DNA from 4 places in the Metabacillus dongyingensis genome. Region 4 is predicted to be linked to each of the others. Evidence: predicted binding sites of a transcription regulator. Region 4 holds the regulator's gene; each other region holds the start of a gene.
What was found. Region 4 encodes LexA, which represses DNA repair genes until DNA is damaged. Its sites were predicted from a motif close to CGAACATATGTTCG; they were not measured.
Positions count from the first base shown of each region.

Region 1 (5,492 bases), 1.1 Mb from region 4:
ACAATGAGACCTTTTTTCGCACTTGGCGGGAGCATTGCTTTCGAGAAGGTCAAATTTTCTATCGTACTTGTAGACTTTGATTCTAATATTATACGGGATTTCTCTATTCCATGATCTTGCAGGATTCTGCTGATGGCCTCTGCTTCCGTTATTTCTTCGCCTGGCCCCTGTCCCCCTGAAGCAACCACAATCGTATTTGGATTTTCTATTAAATACTCTGCTGCTGCATCCGCCCGGTATTGCAGGGCAAGCGACGGAACCGTGCCATTTACCTTTGCACCTAGCACGATTAAATAATCAGCGTCTTCAATCGGCTTTTCTGAACTGTATCTGTGGATGTTGTAATGTAAAAAGCCAGTATAAATAAGGCCAATTGCTAGCAGTGTGAAAAGAATCTTTCTAAATGGCATCTTTATTTTCATTCATGTTCGCCCATTTCTTGGTTAAAAAGTTATAAAAAAAAATTTTTTGCTGTTTTTTCAAGAATGCAATTTTCTTTTTTTGAACTCATATGAATTGTCATTTTTTATACCTTGAGTGATAAGACGAATATCAGTCGGGTAATTAAATCCAAGAATATTAATTATATGCTCTCCTATTACAAAACAGTACTTTCCAATATTGATCAAAGGAGATAATCATGCTTTCTAATGAAGAAAGCTGATTTTGAGTCATACCTTTTTTAATTCTGCCGTCTTAGTCACTTTTAGATTTTGAGTATACCGGGACTAGGATAATTCCCAAAATAAATAGTCCAAATGATACTCCGCGTACCAGATTAAAATATTCGTTCGATTTAAAAAACAATACATTTAATCCCATTGCAATTGCTCCGACTAGTATCATTATTTTTCCAAATAATTTCCAGGACATTAATCTTTCACTCCCTCTCTTCAAATATTATGAGATTCTAACGGACACCCGAATATGAACTTATGTACAGACCTTATGGAAGAGTAATTTCACCCTGAAATCATCATCTAAGCTCCAGGTAAATTCTAAAATGGCCTTGCTTTGAATAGTCCTCCCTAAAAATGGATTCATAATAATTACGATTGTTGGCGATAAAAAGTTCCAGATAATGACATATATAAAAATTAAAAAGGCCGATTTTTTAACGAAACTTTTTGCACGGATAATCGTATATAGATTAGACAAACCTGTTTTTTCTTACATATTAGTCGTTTACAGACAAGCATAATTGTATTTTTTCCAGGAGGACATAGTGAAAATAAAAGAGATTTCATATCCGACATCACTCAGTAAAATCAAGAATGCATCAGATGACATCATTGATATCTTGGTGGAGCTTGAAGATGGCTGCACGTATACCATGGTCGTCACTACACCTGAAAATTTTTCTTCCTTGATGAAGAGAGAGAAACTTTCTTATTTATTGCCTGAACCGCTTATGCTCGTCGTCAGCAGTCTGACTGAAAAGAATATATGGAAAGTTGCAGAGAAGTTTGCTGAAAATAATGCTTACTGGCTGAAATCGTATTACTTGATTGAAGATAACAAATTTGTGACATAGAAGAATGGAAGTAAGTAGAAGGTAAGTAACCATACATGATTACCAATGTCTTTGTAGATATGCCTATTAAAAATAATTTATATATATCGTAAATTAACAGATTGAACGAAGAGCTTAAATTTTTTTGTAAGTTGTGAGTTATAATAGGAGATTACATTTTAAGGAGAATCGTTTATGACCGTTAAAAAGAGCAAATCCATAGAAGTGAAGTCCGTATCCTTAGTATTTTTTGGTGCTGCTATTGGAGCTGTTTTGGGAATAGCTGCATATGTGAACAATTGGCTGGGCTAAGATCTTAATGTAAGTATTATGTAACTCTGTATATGGCAATAAGGTCTGTAAGCTGCATCAGGACGATGTCATTAAATCTGTTTACAGCTCTTATCTCGTCCGTTCCTTCATTCAAGTAATGAACGGTGCCGATAAAATGCACAATCTGATCACCATGCAGATAAATAAATGATAGCTCAAAATGAAACTCCAAAGATCCGCTGATTAATAATTGAATGCTGTTGCGTTTCTCTTTAGGGATCATAAGCATGGGGATACCTTCTTTATAATAGATTTATTACTTAGTATACGAATGTTTGTTCTTATTTTCAATCATCATTTTTTGAAATGCAGCTTTTTATTACTAGACAGGAATTAGGGTACTAAAAAAAGAAAAAGAGCTTTCGCAGAAACGAAAACTCTTTCTCATGCACTCAGCAAAGGGAATTCCTCAAATCACCCTTACCCTTTTGCTTCACTTCCTTCACTAACACCTATAATTCCGCTTTTTGATTTAAGCACTGCTCCAAAAAGGACAGCCATTATAGAAGCGGCCATTAAGAAAAAGCCTAACACATAAAATCCGTCCGTTAAATCACTGTTTTGCGCTACTGCTCCAACAATGATTGGCCCTACAATACCTCCAATATTTCCGCACGTATTAATTAATCCATTTGCTGTACCTGCTTGATTGCTCGGGAAGAAGGACATTGCCCATGCCCACCAAGGGCCAAAAGCTGAATAAATTCCTATTCCCGCTATTATTAACAAAATCATATTAAAGACCATCCCGCCTTCAACCAAATGTTGAATAGCCAGGGCCAAGCCGCCAATCATTAAAGGAACCGATACGAATAAAACCCGATTTTCCCCTACAGAATCCGACCAGACTGAATTGTAGTACATGCAAATTGCAGCTAAAATAAATGGAACAGCTGACAGCCAGCCTACTATACCGATGCCACTATTGCTCAATTGTTTCATCAAGCTTGGCATCCATAACCCAAAGCTATACACACCGGTAATCCACAAGAAATATATAAATGAGAAGACCCATACTCGGTAATTTTTCACCACATCTAAGAATGAGCCATGTTCTTTTACTTCTGCAGTACGATTTTGAACAATATAATCCCGCTCTTCTTTCGAAAGAAGCTTGTCTTTTTCAGGAGAATCTGCACCAAGAAAAGCAAATAACACAGCTAATATTAATGGAGGCGCTCCTTGTAATATAAACATAGTCAGTAATTTCACTCGCTCCAAACACTGAAATTTCTTCTCCGCAGTACCCTTTTCCTGCCCGCAGTTCAGGACTCCAACTCGCGGAAATCATGTTCCAACTCGCCGGAATCCCGTTCCAACTCGCCGGCAAAGAAAAATCGGCATCCTCCTTGCCAGCTATGGCAAAAAAGATACCGATTCTATTTTAAGCATTTTTCACTTGATCTACAGGTGTTACTGCCTTTTTCTCTTTTGATAAAAACCATCCCGCTAATGCAATTCCAACAAGAACTACATAGAATGTGATTTTCCAAAGAGGAGATTTAGCGAATCCTTCAGGCAATACAGCGAGCTCCGGGTGAGACAACGTGTAAACCGAGAGCTTCACACCGACCCATCCCACGATTCCAAAGGCTGCGATTTCCAGGCCAGGCTTCTTATGAAGCAGCTCCACAAAGAAGTTTGCCGCAAATCGCATGATCACAAGTCCGATGATTCCTCCAGCAAAAATGACGAGAAACTTGCCGCCGTCCAAGCCGCCAATCTGAGGCAGACTCGTATTTGGAAGGGTAACGGCAAGAGCTACGGCTGCAAGAATTGAATCAACCGCAAAGGCAATATCCGCAAGTTCAATTTTAAGCACTGTTGCCCAGAATCCAGACTTTTTCTTGACGTCAGGTTTGGCTTCATCTTCTTTTTTCTTAAAAACAAGTTTTCTCAATATATGATTTGCTGCGATGAACAGCAAGTATAGAGCACCAATTGCCTGAACCTGCCATACATCAACGAGATAAGAAATGGCGAACAGGGATCCAAAGCGGAAAACAAATGCCCCTGCAAGTCCGTAAAATAGGGCTTTCTTTCTCTGCTCTTCAGGAAGATGCTTCACCATGATGGCTAACACAAGGGCATTATCTGCCGCGAGCAGCCCTTCAATCGCAATTAACAGGAGCAGCACCCAGCCATATTCCATTAACATTGTCATTTCCATCTAGTCAGTCCTCCTTTACCGTAATAAAATCCTGATCCTTGCTGATTACACCTTCATCAAAAACAAGTCTTGTATTAAAGTAATACGACCTCTCTTCAGCGGAAGCCGCTAAAACCTTAGGCAACCGGAAAATAAAATCAATTCGGTTCTGTTCATCTGACTCAATTTGTTTAGACGTTAAGATATTGGCTGTTTCTATAACCTTTTCAGTTCGTGATGACAAATCAGCCATAACTAAATCACAATCAATCCGTTTCAGCTGCTGCTCAATGACACCGCCTTTAATTAAAAAATATCCATTTATGCATTCTCCCGGCTGAAACTCTTCCTTTGGCAGAATAAGATCAATCTGCGCTGAGCCTATTCCTAAAATCGACATATATTTTCTGAGTATCATTGGACAATCCTCCCTTTATGATTTTACTTTTGAATATTTATCATCAATGCGTTTTTCAATTTTTTCGAGCTGGCGTTTATCTTTAAGCAGCTCCTCTTTGTTTTCTCTAATAAGCTTTTCAATTGAACCTCTGACTTTTTTCATTTTTTCATCTCACCTTCCATGACATTTTTCGAATAAAAAAAACCTTTGCCTGAAATCCGGCAAAGGTTTTATCTGGAAAATAATAAAAGACCTTTACCGTTATAGGTAAAGGTCTTGCTAACAACGTAATGGTTGCCAATAGGGCCGGAAGCATATGCTTCGAAATGACGACTCTATTGTAAAAGCTACTCCCCTTTAGGAGAACTATTCGATTTGTATACTCTTATCTTAAAGGCAATCTGAATTTGTGTCAACACTAAATGATGAGAATTTTGATAATCAGGTCAAGATCACACATTCATAAAAGCAGGCGGATACTTGACAGTACCTGATGCTTCATCAAGCGCACCCGGCTTTAACTCAGTCAGCATAAAAACCTCATCCGGAACCTCAAACGGCGGCTTAATTCCTTTACTGCTTGCAGGAACAAAACCAAACTTAGGATAAAACTCCGGATGTCCAAGAACGATGACTGAATCATAACCCCGTTCTCTGCAGTGCTTCAGCCCTGCACGTACGAGCAGAGAACCAACGCCCTCTTTCTGAAACCCCGGTTTAACCGCCATAGGAGCAAGGGCTAGTGAAGGCACTTCCCCGTTTTCCGTTTCGATGATTATTTTACTGAACAAAATATGTCCAATCACTTCACCTTCTTCGTTTTCGGCAACCAATGACAGACCTTTCACAAAGGACTCAGATTGTCTGATTTCATGAATGAAATTTGCTTCATTTTCCTGACCGAATGCTGCATCGTTTACTTCCTTTATTGCAGCAATGTCTGCAGCTGTTTCTTCTCTGATCGTGAACATCTGTTCATCCCTTTCTGTCACTCATACTCTTTGTCTTTACCACCAATAGTTTACCGTATTTGCCCATTAAATTTCTATCTCTTAAATTTAGGAATGTACGCTCCTGGAAAAACATAAAGTGAAAGT
Region 1 is NZ_CP082944.1:1,361,962-1,367,453, reverse strand. It holds gene K8L98_RS06740 (YdcF family protein) at 1-422, opposite strand, end outside; gene K8L98_RS06735 (hypothetical protein) at 1,226-1,534, shown strand; gene K8L98_RS06730 (YolD-like family protein) at 1,842-2,075, opposite strand; gene K8L98_RS06725 (MFS transporter) at 2,267-3,043, opposite strand; gene K8L98_RS06720 (TerC family protein) at 3,231-4,016, opposite strand; gene K8L98_RS06715 (sporulation protein) at 4,021-4,413, opposite strand; gene K8L98_RS06710 (FbpB family small basic protein) at 4,429-4,557, opposite strand; gene K8L98_RS06705 (GNAT family N-acetyltransferase) at 4,848-5,366, opposite strand.
Region 1: the regulator LexA is predicted to act here: its motif matches at 2,115-2,128, upstream of K8L98_RS06730 (YolD-like family protein).

Region 2 (5,492 bases), 1.4 Mb from region 4:
GACTGGAACGGATCCTGCAAAGGTTTCGCTTCTTTACGATACAGGGCACCTTGTATTCTCAGGGGAAGACCATCTTGCCGTGTTAAACACCTATATGGATCGCATTCATCATGTTCACTTAAAAGATGTCCGGGCCGATATTGTTAAAAAAGTGAGTGAAGAAAAGCTGAGCTTTTTACAGGCTGTCAAAGCTGGCGTATTTACAGTGCCGGGAGATGGTTTAATCGACTTCAAGCCAGTGTTTGAAGCGTTGAGTGCAGCTGAATATAAAGGCTGGCTTGTCGTTGAGGCTGAGCAGGACCCAGCAGTTGCCAATCCTTTTGAATATGCATTGAAAGCACGCCAGTATATTCGTGAAATGAGCGGGATTTAAAGTTTTGAAAATGGAGGAAGTACGTTTGAAGCAGTCCACGCTTCATTTAACCATGTGATTGAATTGGCGAACGGGGAAGCACCTTTCCGTAATTACTTTACTTATCATAAATGCATGATAGAGGCGGCTGCTGAAAGTGTGAAGCGTCATATGCGCATGTTTCAGAGTACATGGCGTGCCCTAAATCGAAGGAGGAACTGTACATGTATGAAAAATTAGATGAACTAACAGAAGGGTATACGGAAATGACAAAAGGCGACGGTAAACACAGCGATATGATGCAGGATATCGGTATTTATGCCATGCAGGCTGGTAAATCGGAAACACTAAGCGACAGTATTCAAGAAACAGCGATACTGCTTCTTGAAGGTGCCGTTCAAATAGAATGGAGCGGGAAGACACAGGAAATGAAGCGTGATAGCGTTTTTGAAGAAGATCCTTGGTGTCTTCACGTTCCCAAAGGTGTAGATGTAACGATTACGGCGCTTTCAGCAAGCGAAGTGCTAGTTCAAAAAACAGACAATGACCGTATATTTGAAGCGAAATTATATACGCCGAAGGATTGCAAGAGCACAGTTGCCGGAGAAGGCGTCTGGAACGGAACGGCAGAACGTGTCATCCGGACTATTTTTGATTATAATAGTGCTCCTTATTCGAATCTTGTTATAGGAGAAGTCATTTCCTATCCAGGCCGATGGTCCAGCTATCCGCCTCACCATCATGCTCAGCCAGAAGTGTACTATTACCGTTTTGATAAACCTCAAGGCTTTGGATGTGCAATGGTCGGACCGGAAGCATACCGCGTTGAGCACAACAGTTTTATTACGATTCCAGGTGACCTTGACCATCCTCAGGCTACTGCACCGGGATATGCTATGTATTTCTGCTGGATGATTCGCCATCTGGAAAACAGCCCATGGACAGAACGAATCATGGAAGAGGAACATAAATGGCTGCTTGAGCCCGATGCAAAAATCTGGCCGGAAAAATAAATACTCCCCGCCTGCATGCATTCGAAAAGCGTGCAGGTTTTTCTGACTTTTGACAGTAAAAAGACATATCAGCTTTAGCGCATGGAAGTTTCAAGGGATGGAATAGGGGAAGAAGGAAGGTGTTTTAGGGTGATCAAAGATAAAATGCGGCAGCCTCAGAATTTTCATATCGTTTTTCTCAGTATTGTTTTTTGCTTTTGGTTTTCGATGTATATTTATATCCCAACATTCAGTATTTATTTGGATGTATTAGATATGGGATATTATGCCTCAGGAATAATCATGGGCAGCTATGGGATCATGCAAATAATCATCAGATTCCCATTAGGCATCGCGGCGGATAAATATAAAATCAGCAGCAAATTATTGGTGGCCTTCGGGTTTGCCGTTTCATTCATTAGCGCACTATTGCTGGCCTTGACGAATGACTTTATGCCAATCTTTTTCGGACGGTTTCTTGCGGGTGTTACAGCTGCCATGTGGGTAGTCCTGACCATTTGGTATAGTTCTTCTTTTGAAGAAAGCCGGTCACTAAAAGCAATGGGCATTTTACAATCAATGACTGTTGCCTCTCAATTGATCAGCATGGCAATCAGCAGCTGGATTGCTGATGTTCTGGGTTTTACAAGTTTATTCTGGATCGGTGGAATTTTTGCTTTAATCGGACTCTTCCTTGTCCTATCCCTGTCTAGTGCTGACACGGTGGAGGCAGAAGACAAAACAGGGGAAGGTAAACAGGGTAAATCAATTGTCAAGCATGTGGTGAAAAATCGGAAATTGTGGTCACTAAGTCTTTTATCCCTCTTGTCCCACGCTGTTCTCTTTACAACTATTTTTGGTTTTTCATCCGTCTATTTTAATGAGCTGAATGATCATGCTGCTGCCATACTTCTGCTTGTCATCGCTTTTATGGTACCGCACGTCCTTGCTCCTGTTGTGCTTGCTTTGAAAAAAAGATCCTTCACTAACCCCTTTTTAATAATGTTCATTTGCTTTGTTATAGGAGCTTTATCCCTATTAATGATGGGAGGCACAAACAATTGGGCTGTTTACTGTTTTTTGCACACGATATTAGGTTTGTCCCTTGGTTTTATCTTTCCTGTTCTCTTGGACCAAGTCAGCAAAACAAACCATAAAGCGGGATCCAAAACGGCAATGGGATTCTATCAGTCCCTCTATTCAATCGGAATTGTGGCAGGACCGATAGCAGCAGGCTATATTGCCAGAGAAGTGGACCTCAGGGGCGTCTTTATCATGTCGTCCATTTTGCTCTTCATTGGAGGTATGATATCTGCTGCAGAAAGTGCAACTTACCAGAAATCAAGAAAATATAAAAGGGAGCATCAAGTTTCAACATAATCTTGTATACCTCCATTTTTATTTCCTCATCTTGTTAAAATATTGTAAAATTGTAGAAAAAAGGGGGTGGATATGCTAGATTAAAAATAGTTCTATACTCCTATATAATTGAAGAGGTGAAAACTTTTGGGAAATGAGCAAGAAGAGTATTTAGATAATTACATAGCAAACCGATTTACGATGGCAATCTTGCCCGAGGTGCACAAGGGGAGGCTGTATTCAAGAGTAATTGAGGTAGAGAAAGAGCTGTTTGTGAAGCTCAGTCCTCAGGATATTGTAAACCGCAGCTGCTCATATTTCGGCTCAAGTTATGAAGGCCGCAAAGCCGGCACGAAAGATCTAATGGGGATTACACATAAACCTCCAATAGTCATTGATCCGGGGAATTATATGTTTTTCTTTCCAACGTCTTCTTCTTCAAGAAGACAATGCGCATGGATTTCGCATGCACATATTCTTCAATATAAAGCAGCTGATTTTGATAATACAGAAATCTTCTTCACAAATGGGAGCAGTGAGACGATTTCAGTATCTTCCACTTCTTTTGAAAATCAATTATACCGGACAGCCCAGCTGCGAACGATCATTACAGCCCGTATCGAGGAAGAGCATCGTAAAATGAATCTGCTGCTGTTTCCAAAGGAAAAGCAGACTAACCTCATCTACGAACAAATCATTCGGGAGCTGAACAAGCACTAATTACTTTTTTATGACTTTAAATAAATAATCCTCCATCAGTTCGCATACTTTATTGCGTATTCGGGGATTAAAATAATTGTGCTGCTCCTCGTAGCCTTTAAAGATGAATGAATACATGGTAAATGCTTCATCTCTTTGTACCTGGCTGACTTTAATGCTGTTTTTTTTCAGTTCATGGCGTACGACTGTCAGATCCTTTTGTGCAAGCTTGAGTGATTCTTCCACGATGTTAAGATAGGGCTGTTTAAGCTTGAATGGACTTTGTTCAATGATAGATAAGTCCCGGTTGAAAATGGAAATGGTCATCGGGAGGTAAATGGACATTTCAATTGCATCTCGAAGGTCTGAGGGAATTCTCGTCATCAAAAAAACCTCGCTTCAACATTATAAAAAGAACGTATGTTCGATTTTATTTTACTTTATCAGCTTATGAAATGCAAGACTGTTTTATGCATGCCCCACACCGCAATATACTCCTCTATGTTTAAAGTCTTTACACAAAAGTGTAAAATAATAGCATAGATAAAGATATAAGGAGCTTACCGCATGGAACTCGAGGCGTTTCTGGATTATTTTACAATGGAAAGAATGATGGAGTTTTTCAAAGATTACCGTTCGTTTGGCCCGCTGCTCGGCATAGGCCTGCCTTTGCTTGAAGCATTTCTGCCGTTTTTGCCGTTAGTGGTTTTTGTTGTAGCCAATGCCAATTCGTTTGGTCTGTGGTTTGGTTTTATTTATTCTTGGATTGGCAGCTGTCTTGGGGCAATCATCTTGTTTTTGATCATACGTAAATACGGACAAGAGAGATTCTTCAGAATTTTCAGCCGGAACGCATCTGTGCAGAGAATGATGGGGTGGCTTGAGAGGCACGGGTTTGGTCCTTTGTTTTTACTGCTTTGCTTCCCGTTTACGCCTTCTGCAGCAGTTAATATCGTAGCAGGACTGTCCAAGGTGAGTATTTGGCAATTCAGTTTGGCTGTGCTGTCCGGAAAGTTTGTGATGATCTTTTTGATCAGTTTCATCGGCTACGATTTGCGGGCTATGATTACGCAGCCTGAAAGAACGGTCATTGCCGCTGTTGTGATTTTTTTATTGTGGTTGATCGGCAAGCAGCTCGAAAAGCGCATGAATGTTAAAATGCTTGAGAAGAAAAGAGATCATTAAATTTACGGGGGAGTTAAGATGAGAAAAAGATACTGGTTTTTTTCAACTGTCATCACATTCTTGCTCATTATTACCATGAAAAATCTCGTTTTCGTTGATTACAAGGTAGAGGGTGTTTCCATGCAGCCCACTTTAACAGCCGGACATCTGCTGTCCATAAATAAGGTAAATCACCGCCTGTTTGATTTCAAGCGTTTTGATATCGTTGTGTTTAAAGCACCAGGCGGAGAAGATGCTTATATCAAAAGAGTGATCGGTTTGCCCGGGGATGAACTCGCATATAAAAACGATAAGCTGTTCGTGAATGGCAAAGCTATGGAAGAACCCTATTTGAAATCGCAGAAAAAAGGGACTCCTTTCGGCAGATTAACAGGGAACTTTACATTAAAAGATATCACCGGAAGAAAAACAATTCCTGAAGGCTATCTTTTTGTTTTGGGGGATAATCGTCTCGTAAGCCGTGACAGCCGCCAATTCGGATTGATCAGCCAGGATGATGTGATCGGGAAAGTGAAAGAGTGAACTTATTTTCTGATTGTAAAAAGAACGGCTATGCTGTAAAAGACTGAGAATAAAAACAGAATTTCATGAAAAGAGAAGATGCCTGCAATTATAGGGCCTAAGCTTGCACCGGCTAAAAGCAGAAATGAATAGAGGGATACGGCAGCTGCCCTGCCACGGCCTCCGTATTCGCCGGTAAGTGAAATGACTGCGGGTATACAAACAGAAAGCGATGCCGTGTATAAGACAGAAAATCCGGCTGACATGTAAAGGTTCGGGCGTGAAAATGTAAAGATAAATGAAAGGATCATTCCAATCATTGCATACCTGACAATAGTCAGTTTCCCGTATTTTATAATCAGCTTAACACTGATGAGCGAGAAGAATACCCCGGTTAATCCTGC
Region 2 is NZ_CP082944.1:1,066,601-1,072,092, forward strand. It holds gene iolE (myo-inosose-2 dehydratase) at 1-373, shown strand, start outside; gene K8L98_RS05335 (5-deoxy-glucuronate isomerase) at 577-1,365, shown strand; gene K8L98_RS05340 (MFS transporter) at 1,510-2,724, shown strand; gene K8L98_RS05345 (competence protein ComK) at 2,851-3,423, shown strand; gene K8L98_RS05350 (YhjD family protein) at 3,424-3,786, opposite strand; gene K8L98_RS05355 (TVP38/TMEM64 family protein) at 3,970-4,587, shown strand; gene lepB (signal peptidase I) at 4,606-5,109, shown strand; gene K8L98_RS05365 (MFS transporter) at 5,112-5,492, opposite strand, start outside.
Region 2: the regulator LexA is predicted to act here: its motif matches at 3,816-3,829, upstream of K8L98_RS05350 (YhjD family protein).

Region 3 (5,492 bases), 2.2 Mb from region 4:
TTTATTATTATCGGTGCGCTAGTGATGGCTGCAGTGAATGTGCTCTTTTTTACAGCACCTGTGTAAGCATGAGAAAGTCCAGAGTGAAATTGTTCTATTGCTCCAAATATGATATATTTCAAACGAAGTAAACTTTGTGAGGGTAATGTAAATGAACATAGATAAAGAAATATCAAAGAGACGGACTTTCGCCATCATCTCCCATCCGGATGCGGGAAAGACGACGTTAACAGAGAAATTATTATATTTCGGTAAAGTCATCCGTGAAGCAGGTACGGTTAAAGGGAAGAAGACCGGCAAATTTGCGGCTTCTGACTGGATGGAAATTGAAAAGAAACGCGGAATTTCTGTTACATCAAGTGTAATGAGCTTTCCATACCATGATTTCCACGTAAACATTCTGGACACTCCAGGACATGAGGATTTCAGTGAAGACACATACCGTACGCTTACGGCAGTAGACAGCGTAGTGATGATCATCGACTCTACAAAAGGGGTCGAGCCCCAAACGATCAAGCTTTTCAAAGTCTGCCGCATGAGAGGCATCCCTATTTTTACATTTATTAATAAGCTGGACCGCGAAGGAAAAGATCCGCTTGAGCTTCTTTCTGAAATTGAGGAAGTGCTTGGAATTGAATCCTATCCGATGAACTGGCCGATTGGCATGGGCAAGCGATTCCTTGGGATTATTGACCGCGAGCAGCATACAGTCGTTCAATTTAAAGGAAACGAGCAGGAAGAGATAATTCCTTCAGATGAAGTAGATGCAACCGAAATTGGGAGTCATCCAACTTATTTGGAAACGAAGGATGAGCTTGAACTTCTTGAGGAAGCGGGCAATCAATTCGACGCTGACCGTGTTAAGCGCGGGGAATTAACCCCTGTTTTCTTCGGAAGTGCGCTTGCTAACTTTGGTGTAAAATCATTTTTTGATGTGTTTTTACAGTATGCCGTTCCTCCGCAGCCGAGAAGAACAAATCAGGGCTTCATTGCACCTGAGACAGAAGAATTCTCTGGCTATATCTTTAAAATTCAAGCCAACATGAACCCTGCCCACCGCGACCGCATCGCCTTTCTTCGGGTGTGCTCAGGACGATTTGAGCGCGGCATGAGCGTACAGCTGAGCAGAACGAATAAAACGCTTAAGCTGAACCAGACGCAGGTGTTTATGGCTAAAGACCGAGAAACGGTTGATGAAGCATTCGCTGGCGACATCATCGGAATCTATGATCCGAACGTTTACCAAATCGGTGATACACTGACGGTCGGAAAAGAAGGCTATCATTATGATGAGCTTCCGCAGTTTCCGCCGGAGATGTTTAAAAAGGTGCGCGTGAAAAACGTCATGAAGGCAAAGCAGTTCCGTAAAGGAATTGACCAGCTGGTTCAAGAAGGGGCCATTCAGTATTTCCGTCAGGATTCAACGGACGACATCATCCTTGGCGCTGTCGGACAGCTTCAATATGAGGTATTTGAATACCGTATGAGAGCCGAGTACAACGTTGAGATCGAATTTGTTCCTATGGGCGACCGCATCCCAAGATGGATCGGCAATGAAAAATTCGAAAAACGTTTCTTTGATTCAAGAAGCCTGCTCGTGCGCGACCGCAATGATCAATATGCTGTCCTCTTTGAAAATGATTTTACCTTCAGGCATTTTAAAGAAAATCATAAAGAGATTGAACTTATCGATCTTCTGCAGGAAAACGACTACCAAAGCTTTTCTGCTTCAGAGAAGTAAGCAGGAGCTGATTCCATGTTACTAAAAGCCGTTCTGGCCCTGACTCTGCCTTTTATTATTTTGACTTTGTTTGCCAGAGTCTCATATAATCACTACGTTGCGACTGTCCTGACCATTGCTCTTTTAGCTGCAGCTTATTCGAAAGGGTATATGGAATCATGGATTATCATAGTACTGGATGCGATATCTGTCGCCGCAGGATTTTTGTATGCTGCGAAAATGGCAAGACGCACAAGACGTGAAAAAACGAATTGAGATTTGAACCTGTTCCCTTTGGGAGCGGGTTTTTTTTACACCATAATTTGTATAGTTTCCAGCATTTATGATTAGCTCCATCGCCCAACTCCACGGTCATAAGCAGTTGTTCACATTTGTACGGGATTATTTTGGTAAGTCTCGTAATTAATCCGTAAAGTCTCGGAATTAATTTTAAAAGTCTTGGAATAAAGTTAGAAAGTCTCGGAATATGTTGGGAAAGTCCTGCTTGTTGAAAAGAGCACTTTTAACAGTAAGCGGGTACTAAATTGCTGGGCGTGAGGTTGCTCTCGGTTTACCAGCTGCCCAAAAAAGGTAATGAAAAAGATAAGCCAGGCATTTAAATAGAAAAATCCGGCGATAATGATAGAATCAAAATGTCGAAAGAAACATGCGAACTATAGTTCGTATTTTTGGTGATTTTCCACCTGTTTATGGTAAAATATAAATACTGATTACATATGAATGGAGGTCCTCCTGTTGAGCGATCGTTTTGATTTAATCTCGAATTATAAGCCAGAGGGCGATCAGCCCGAGGCGATAAAAAAGCTAGTCCAGGGCATAAAAGAAGGGAAGAAGCATCAGACGCTTCTTGGTGCTACAGGTACAGGGAAGACGTTCACCGTTTCAAACGTCATCCAGGAAGTAAACAAACCGACGCTGATTATTGCTCATAATAAAACATTGGCAGGACAATTATACAGCGAATTTAAAGAGTTTTTTCCAAATAACGCAGTAGAATACTTCGTCAGCTACTATGATTATTATCAGCCGGAGGCCTATGTGCCGCAGACCGATACATTCATCGAAAAAGACGCAAGCATTAATGATGAAATAGATAAGCTCAGACACTCCGCAACAGCCTCTTTATTTGAGCGTAGGGATGTTATTATCATCGCGAGTGTCTCGTGCATTTACGGCTTGGGTTCACCTGAAGAATACCGTGATCTGGTGGTTTCTCTTCGCACAGGCATGGAGATTGAACGCAATCAGCTGCTCAGAAGACTTGTTGATGTGCAGTATGAAAGAAATGATATCGACTTTAAACGCGGGACGTTCAGAGTGCGCGGTGATGTAGTCGAGATTTTTCCTGCTTCAAGAGATGAGCAGTGCATCAGGGTTGAGTTTTTCGGCGATGAAATTGACCGTATTAGAGAAGTGGATGCTTTAACAGGCGAAATCAAAGGAGAACGCGAGCATGTCTCGATCTTCCCTGCATCCCACTTCGTCACCCGCGAGGAAAAGCTGAAGGTTGCGATTACAAATATTGAACAGGAGCTTGATGAACGGCTGAAAGAGCTTCATGAGAATGGAAAGCTGTTAGAAGCGCAGCGCCTTGAACAGCGTACCCGCTATGATCTTGAAATGATGCGGGAAATGGGCTTTTGTTCAGGAATTGAAAACTACTCAAGACACCTGACGCTTCGCCCGGCAGGTTCCACTCCTTATACATTGCTTGATTTCTTTCCTGAAGATTTCATGATTGTCGTGGATGAGTCCCACGTTACCATGCCTCAGATCAGAGGGATGTATAACGGTGACCAGGCAAGAAAACAGGTTCTCGTTGACCACGGGTTCCGCCTGCCTTCAGCGAAAGATAACCGTCCGCTTCAATTTGACGAGTTTGAAAAGCATATCAATAACATCCTGTTTGTATCGGCTACTCCTGGCCCGTATGAGCTTGACCATACACCTGAAATGGTTCAGCAAATCATTCGCCCGACAGGACTTCTTGACCCGACAATTGATGTGAGACCGATTCAGGGTCAGATTGATGACCTGATTGGGGAAATTCAGGCAAGGACAGAACGCAATGAACGTGTCCTTATCACAACATTAACGAAGAAAATGTCGGAGGACCTGACGGATTATCTGAAGGACATAGGCATCAAAGTTAACTACCTGCATTCTGAAATCAAAACACTGGAGCGGATTGAAATCATCCGTGAGCTGCGGCTTGGTAAGTATGACGTTCTAGTCGGAATCAACCTTTTAAGAGAAGGTCTTGATATTCCTGAAGTATCACTAGTTGCTATTTTGGATGCAGACAAGGAAGGGTTCCTGAGATCTGAGAGATCGCTGATCCAGACTATTGGACGTGCGGCAAGAAACTCAAATGGACACGTTATTATGTATGCTGACAAAATGACCAAATCAATGGAAATTGCATTGAATGAAACGAAACGGCGCCGTGAAACGCAGGAGGCTTTTAATAAAAAACATGGCATTGAGCCAAAAACGATACAGAAAAAAATTCGCGAGGGTATACGGGCTACGATTGCACCAGAGGACGGGGAAGAATTCGATGCACAAGTTCCAAAGCTCGGCAAGCTGACGAAGAAAGAACGCGAAAAGGTGATCGGACAAATGGAAGCAGAGATGAAAGAGGCAGCAAAAGGCTTGAACTTCGAGCGTGCAGCTGAGCTTCGCGATCTGATTTTAGAGCTAAAAGCGGAAGGATGAAACTAGAATGGCTATTGATAAAATTATTGTGAAAGGTGCGCGAGCTCACAATTTAAAAAATATAGATGTGACGATTCCGCGGGATAAGCTTGTTGTTCTGACTGGCTTATCCGGTTCAGGAAAATCGTCGCTTGCGTTTGATACGATTTATGCAGAAGGCCAGCGCAGATATGTTGAATCTCTTTCTGCTTATGCCCGGCAGTTTCTTGGTCAAATGGATAAACCGGACGTTGATTCAATTGAAGGACTTTCACCGGCGATTTCTATAGATCAGAAAACAACGAGCCGAAATCCTCGTTCAACGGTAGGGACCGTGACAGAAATCTATGACTACCTGAGACTTCTTTTTGCGCGTGTCGGCAGACCGACCTGTCCGAATCATGACATTGAAATCTCATCACAGACGATTGAGCAAATGGTCGACCGGATTTTAGAGTATCCTGAGCGAACAAAGCTTCAGGTGCTTGCACCGATTGTCTCCGGCCGAAAAGGAACACATGCAAAGGTGTTTGAAGATATCAAAAAGCAAGGTTATGTCAGGGTTCGCGTAAACGGGGAAATGATGGAGATCGGTGATGAGATCACTCTTGAGAAAAACAAGAAACACAGCATTGAGGTAGTGATTGACCGGATCGTCATTAAAGAAGGAATCGCTGCGCGCCTTGCAGATTCCCTTGAAGCTGCACTTGGCCTTGGTGAAGGCAGAGTCATGATTGATGTAATTGGAGAAGAAGAGCTTCTTTTCAGTGAGCATCACGCTTGTCCGCTTTGCGGATTTTCAATCGGCGAGCTGGAACCGAGAATGTTTTCGTTCAACAGTCCGTTTGGCGCATGTAATGAGTGTGACGGCCTTGGAACGAAGCTTGAAGTCGATGTAGACTTAGTACTTCCAAACAAGGATTTATCATTAAAGCAGCATGCGCTGGCACCATGGGAACCGACGAGCTCTCAATATTACCCTCAGCTGCTTGAGGCTGTGTGCAATCATTACGGCATCCCGATGGATGTTCCTGTAAAAGAAATCCCATCCCAC
Region 3 is NZ_CP082944.1:4,604,308-4,609,799, reverse strand. It holds gene K8L98_RS22860 (peptide chain release factor 3) at 152-1,741, shown strand; gene K8L98_RS22855 (CsbA family protein) at 1,757-1,996, shown strand; gene uvrB (excinuclease ABC subunit UvrB) at 2,477-4,459, shown strand; gene uvrA (excinuclease ABC subunit UvrA) at 4,467-5,492, shown strand, end outside.
Region 3: the regulator LexA is predicted to act here: its motif matches at 2,391-2,404, upstream of uvrB (excinuclease ABC subunit UvrB).

Region 4 (5,492 bases):
ATGTTTAAATACAATATCAATAATTTTTTGACCCCAAAATTGACCACTTTTTGACCACCAAAGTATCAACTTTAATATAATTAATAACTCACTAATTTTTCAAAAGTATTGATATAATAAGGTTTTATTACCTAATTAAACTTAAAAAACACAAAGTATATGTTCAGAACTCAAGTTCACCCTTGGGAAAGAGAACAGTATATGTATCAATATTAATTACACAAAAACCCTTCAGCAGATGTTGAGGGGTTTTTGTGTAATTAATATAGAAAAAAGCATCGGCTTTACTCAGTCAAGGTTTTCAGATTTTCCCTTATCAAAATAGTCTTTAAGCAGTCTTATGATTGCAATCCCGGCAAGTACACTCCCTACAGCAATACCTGATAAAGCTACAACGAGCGAAATATATTCAAAAACAGAATAACCGGCAAGCTTGCTCCACTCAATTTTCCCCCGCCAGTCTTCAATCACCAGATTCATTCCGTAAATCCCGGAAATAACAGTATAAGTCGTTAAGATCAGCAATAGAGAATTATGACGTTTACTTGCAAATTTTTCCTGATTTTGATAAAGACTGTCCATCGTGTTTATTACCTCTTTGTAAAGAGTTTCAATTTTAAAGCGATCTTTCATCAAAACAGAAAGCTCTTGTCCCTCAGTCCGGCTGCTGATTTCAGAAAAAATATATTTGGCGGTAAAATTGGCAATCGATCTGATCAGTTTGTCCATTTTATCTTGTTTTTGGTCAATATAGAGCTGTGAATAACTGTATGAAAGCTTTAAAAGGACAATTTTATAAAATAAGTGCAGAATCATATTGTAATATAGCTGGCCATACATTTCTTCAGCAATGAGTTTTTCATTTTTGCTGTCTCTGCTGATGCATGTAAATGTATGGTCGCTGATAATATGAAAACTATCCGGGGACCACCTGTCATAAACATGATCATTTACGTATTTTTCGATGTACTTTTGATTGGTTGCAGAGATGTATGGCTGTTTTTTTTCTTTATATCCATTCATATGTCCGATTCTGAATAAATCGTTATTTGTTATTTGATTATCAGGAGCAGCCATTAAAAAACTGGATACGAACATTCTTTCATCAATAAAATAAGGAAGGCTGCCCAGATAAGTTGATTGATCATTCTCGCTTTTTTCTATGAAGGGGACGATGAATGGACAAAGGTCCTGGAAGATAAAATCCTGAGTCTTGTCAAAACGTTTTTCACCACAATAGAGAACAGTACCTTTTTCTTCTGTAATTGAGGGCTCGAGAACGCGAAAATGATCCATAAAATCCAGTGCATCACTTAAAGAGAAATCTTCATTGTTATTGTAAGGGTCTGTTCGAATCGTTACCATTCCGATAGAGAAAGGACAAAGGTAGATATCAATTGAATGAACCTTCAAAGAAAATGAATTGTGTGCAGTATCAAGTCTGCATTTCAAATTTAAAGGCTTTGAGTAACGGTTTATCGCTTTTTCTTTATATTTGTCAGGGAATAAGATTTGTTCTATGTACGGCATAAAATAATGATTCAAACGTTTATGCGGGATATCAATGCTCTCCCCGTAATATTTATTTTGCTGTTTAACATTCTCAATTGAAAAAAATTCAAACCCGTTGGCTAACAGCTCCTCAATTAACTCCTTAGTGCAGTCCTGAGCCCATGAAAAGGGAAAAATGAATTGGCAATTCGTTCGCAGTATGGTTATTTCATCATGAATAATATTGGAATTCATAGGTTACCTCTTCTAAATTTTATCAATTATTATATATTCCCCTTGTTAAAGAGCATAAAACGCCAAAATAAAAATCTTTGCTGAGCAGCAAAGATTTTTAATGAATATTCCGGTAAACCCCAATGACTTTCCCTAAAATTGAAACATTTCGCAGAATAATAGGATCCATGGTTGAATTTTCAGGCTGAAGGCGAATGAAGTCTTTTTCTTTAAAGAAACGTTTTACTGTTGCTTCATCATCTTCTGTCATGGCAACTACGATATCTCCGTTATTTGCTGTTTTTTGCTGTTTAACAATTACCATATCCCCGTCCAGAATTCCAGCTTCTATCATACTGTCTCCCATAATCTCGAGCATGAATACTTGATCATCTGCTGCTGCAAACGTATCAGGAAGCGGAAAATATTCCTCAACATTTTCGATGGCTGTTATAGGGGAACCCGCTGTAACCTTACCGATAATCGGAACATTTATAACATTTGATCTTGGAATATGTGAAGTCTCTTCTTCTAAAATTTCAATGGCTCTGGGCTTAGTTGGATCGCGTCTGATTAGTCCCTTGCTCTCTAGCCTGGCCAGGTGGCCGTGGACAGTTGAACTAGAAGCAAGGCCGACAGCTTCGCCAATTTCGCGAACAGAAGGCGGATAACCTTTTTTCTGAACTTCTAATTTGATGAAGTTTAAGATATCCTGCTGTCTTTTTGATAATTTTGTCATCTTATGCACCTCGCGTCCTGTAATTTATGTTGATTATAGCATGTTTTTCCTGTGCATACAAACATAAGTTCGAAAAAATCCGTTGACAGAAACGTTTGTTCGCATTATACTAAAAATATCAAAAGTGCGAACAAACATTCTATTTCGAGGTGGGGATTATGTTGAAAGAATCTTTTTCTTATTTACTCTCATTTTTTATCGTCGTTATTGTTGCTGTCTTTGCTTTATCTTATACTGGTGAAAAAGACAGAATGGATCACTACGTAAATATAGAAGTTACTGAAGGGGACAGCATCTGGAGTATTGCTGACAAATTTAAAGAACATCATAATCTTTCTAAGTCAGATTTTGTCGAGTGGGTACAGGAAAAAAACGGTATGGAGACTGCAGTAATTAAACCTGGTGAACAAGTCTTTATACCCATTGAGAAGACAGCCTTTTATGAGGTCAATCAAATAGCAAGCAAGAAATAGGGAAGTGAGAACACTGAACGCCATCATCTATTGCAGAGTCAGCACAGTGAAAGAAGAACAGGAAACATCTCTTTTAAGACAGAAGGAAGAGCTCATAAATCTTTCTGAGCAGCACAGCATGAATATTGTAAAAGTGATTGAAGAGCAGGCCAGCGGCTATGATATAGAGAGGGACGGGATATTTGAACTGTTTGACTGCATCAAAAATCAGCAGGTGGATGCAATCCTGATCCAGGATGAAACAAGGCTTGGGAGGGGAAACGCCAGAATTGCACTCATTCATTTTCTTCTAAAAGAGGGAATAACACTTTATTCCGTTACACATAACGGCAGGCTTCTGCTCTCAGAAGCTGATTCTATGGTGCTTGAAATCGTCAGCATTGTTGAAGAATATCAGAGAAAGATTCATAATCTGAAAATCAAAAGAGGCATGCAGCGTGCGGTCCAAAACGGGTTTAAACCTCAAAATAACCTGTCTAATATTCATGGGAGCCCCGGGAAGGATAAAAAAGAGCTTCCTGTTTCAGAAATTGTCCGCTTAAAACAAAACAAACTGACATTTGCAGAAATTGCTGCTACTTTGAGAGGCTTTGGCCATGATGTTTCAAAGGCAACAGTACATAGAAGATATCAGGAATATATGAAACAATCAGGAGACCAATAAGTTGTCTTTTACAGTCATTTTTAGTACGATAGCATAGTGAATCTATCTACAAAAAGGAGTTACCATTATGCTTTCAAAAGAAAAAATGGCTAGAATCAATGAACTTTCAAAAAAGGCTAAATCAAGCGCTTTGTCACCTGAAGAACTAAAAGAACAGCAAAGCCTGAGACAGGAATACCTGCAGGTGTTTCGCGGTTCCATGAAAAATACATTAAAAGGCGTTACGATCCTCGACCCAAACGGTACGGATGTAACACCTCAAAAACTAAAAGATGAGAAGAAGCGAAACCTTCATTAATAAAAGGAATACGTCAATTTGTGATGTATTCCTTTTCAATTTGCACATAATACATTAGAATAGTTTCTTACACATCTTAATGCACTATTACATTTCATTATTAATGGTTGTATCCTAAAGTGTGTACCGCTATGATAAGAAAGTAGAATGTTATTTATGAAAGGATGATCAAATTATGTCACATTCAATTCAAGACTTATCTATTGCTACGATTCGAACATTATCGATCGATGCAATCGAGAAAGCAAATTCAGGACATCCTGGAATGCCTATGGGGGCAGCTCCAATGGCTTACTCGCTTTGGACACAATTTATGAATCATAATCCTAAAAACCCTGAATGGTTTAACCGTGATCGTTTTGTATTATCAGCTGGCCATGGATCTATGCTGCTGTATAGTCTGCTTCATTTGTCAGGCTATGATCTATCTATGGAAGATCTTAAATCTTTCAGACAGTGGGGAAGCAAAACTCCAGGTCACCCTGAATTCCATCACACAGCTGGTGTAGATGCAACTACAGGTCCATTAGGCCAGGGAATCGGCATGGCTGTTGGAATGGCCATGGCAGAGCGCCATCTTGCACATACATACAATAAAGAATCATATCCTGTAGTAGATCATTACACATACGCTATTTGCGGAGATGGCGACTTAATGGAGGGTATCTCTTCTGAAGCAGCTTCTCTTGCAGGTCACCTGAAGCTTGGCAAATTAGTCGTTTTATATGATTCAAATGATATTTCTCTTGATGGCGACTTAGATCGATCATTCTCTGAAAATGTTGAAGATCGATTCAAATCTATCGGATGGCAGGTCATCCGTGTTGAAGACGGCAATAATATAGAAGAGATTTCTAAAGCAATCGAAGCCGCTAAAAAAGATGAAACTCGTCCAACGTTAATTGAAGTGAAAACAACAATCGGCTATGGCTCTCCAAATATGTCCGGAAAGTCTGACGTACATGGCAAGCCGCTTGGGATTGACGAAATTAAATTAACAAAAGAAGCTTATGCTTGGACATTTGAAGAAGACTTTTATGTTCCAGAAGAAGTTTATGCTCATTTCAAGGAATCTGCTGAACAATTCGGAAATAAGAAAGAGCAGGCATGGAATGATCTTTTCGAAAGTTATAAAAAAGAATACCCAGAGCTTGCAAAACAGCTGAACGCAGGAATCAGTGGCGAATTGCTTGAAAACTGGGACGAGGCAGTGCCTGTGTATGAAGAGGGAAAAGCACTTGCATCACGTGCATCCTCAGGTGAGGTATTAAATGCACTGGCAAAAAATATTCCTTATATCTTTGGAGGATCAGCTGATTTAGCGGGTTCTAACAATACATCCATTAAAGGAGCTGCTGATTTCACAGCAGAGGATTACAGCGGCCGCAATATTTGGTTTGGGGTACGTGAATTCGCAATGGGTGCTGCATTAAATGGTATGGCTTTGCATGGCGGCTTGAGAGTATATGGAGGAACATTCTTTGTATTCTCTGATTACCTTCGTCCGGCAATCCGTTTAGCTGCACTTATGGGACTTCCTGTAACGTATGTATTTACACATGACAGCATTGCTGTTGGGGAAGATGGACCAAC
Region 4 is NZ_CP082944.1:2,430,372-2,435,863, forward strand. It holds gene K8L98_RS12070 (magnesium transporter CorA family protein) at 289-1,746, opposite strand; gene lexA (transcriptional repressor LexA) at 1,844-2,464, opposite strand; gene yneA (cell division suppressor protein YneA) at 2,623-2,937, shown strand; gene K8L98_RS12085 (YneB family resolvase-like protein) at 2,951-3,601, shown strand; gene K8L98_RS12090 (DUF896 domain-containing protein) at 3,669-3,899, shown strand; gene tkt (transketolase) at 4,075-5,492, shown strand, end outside.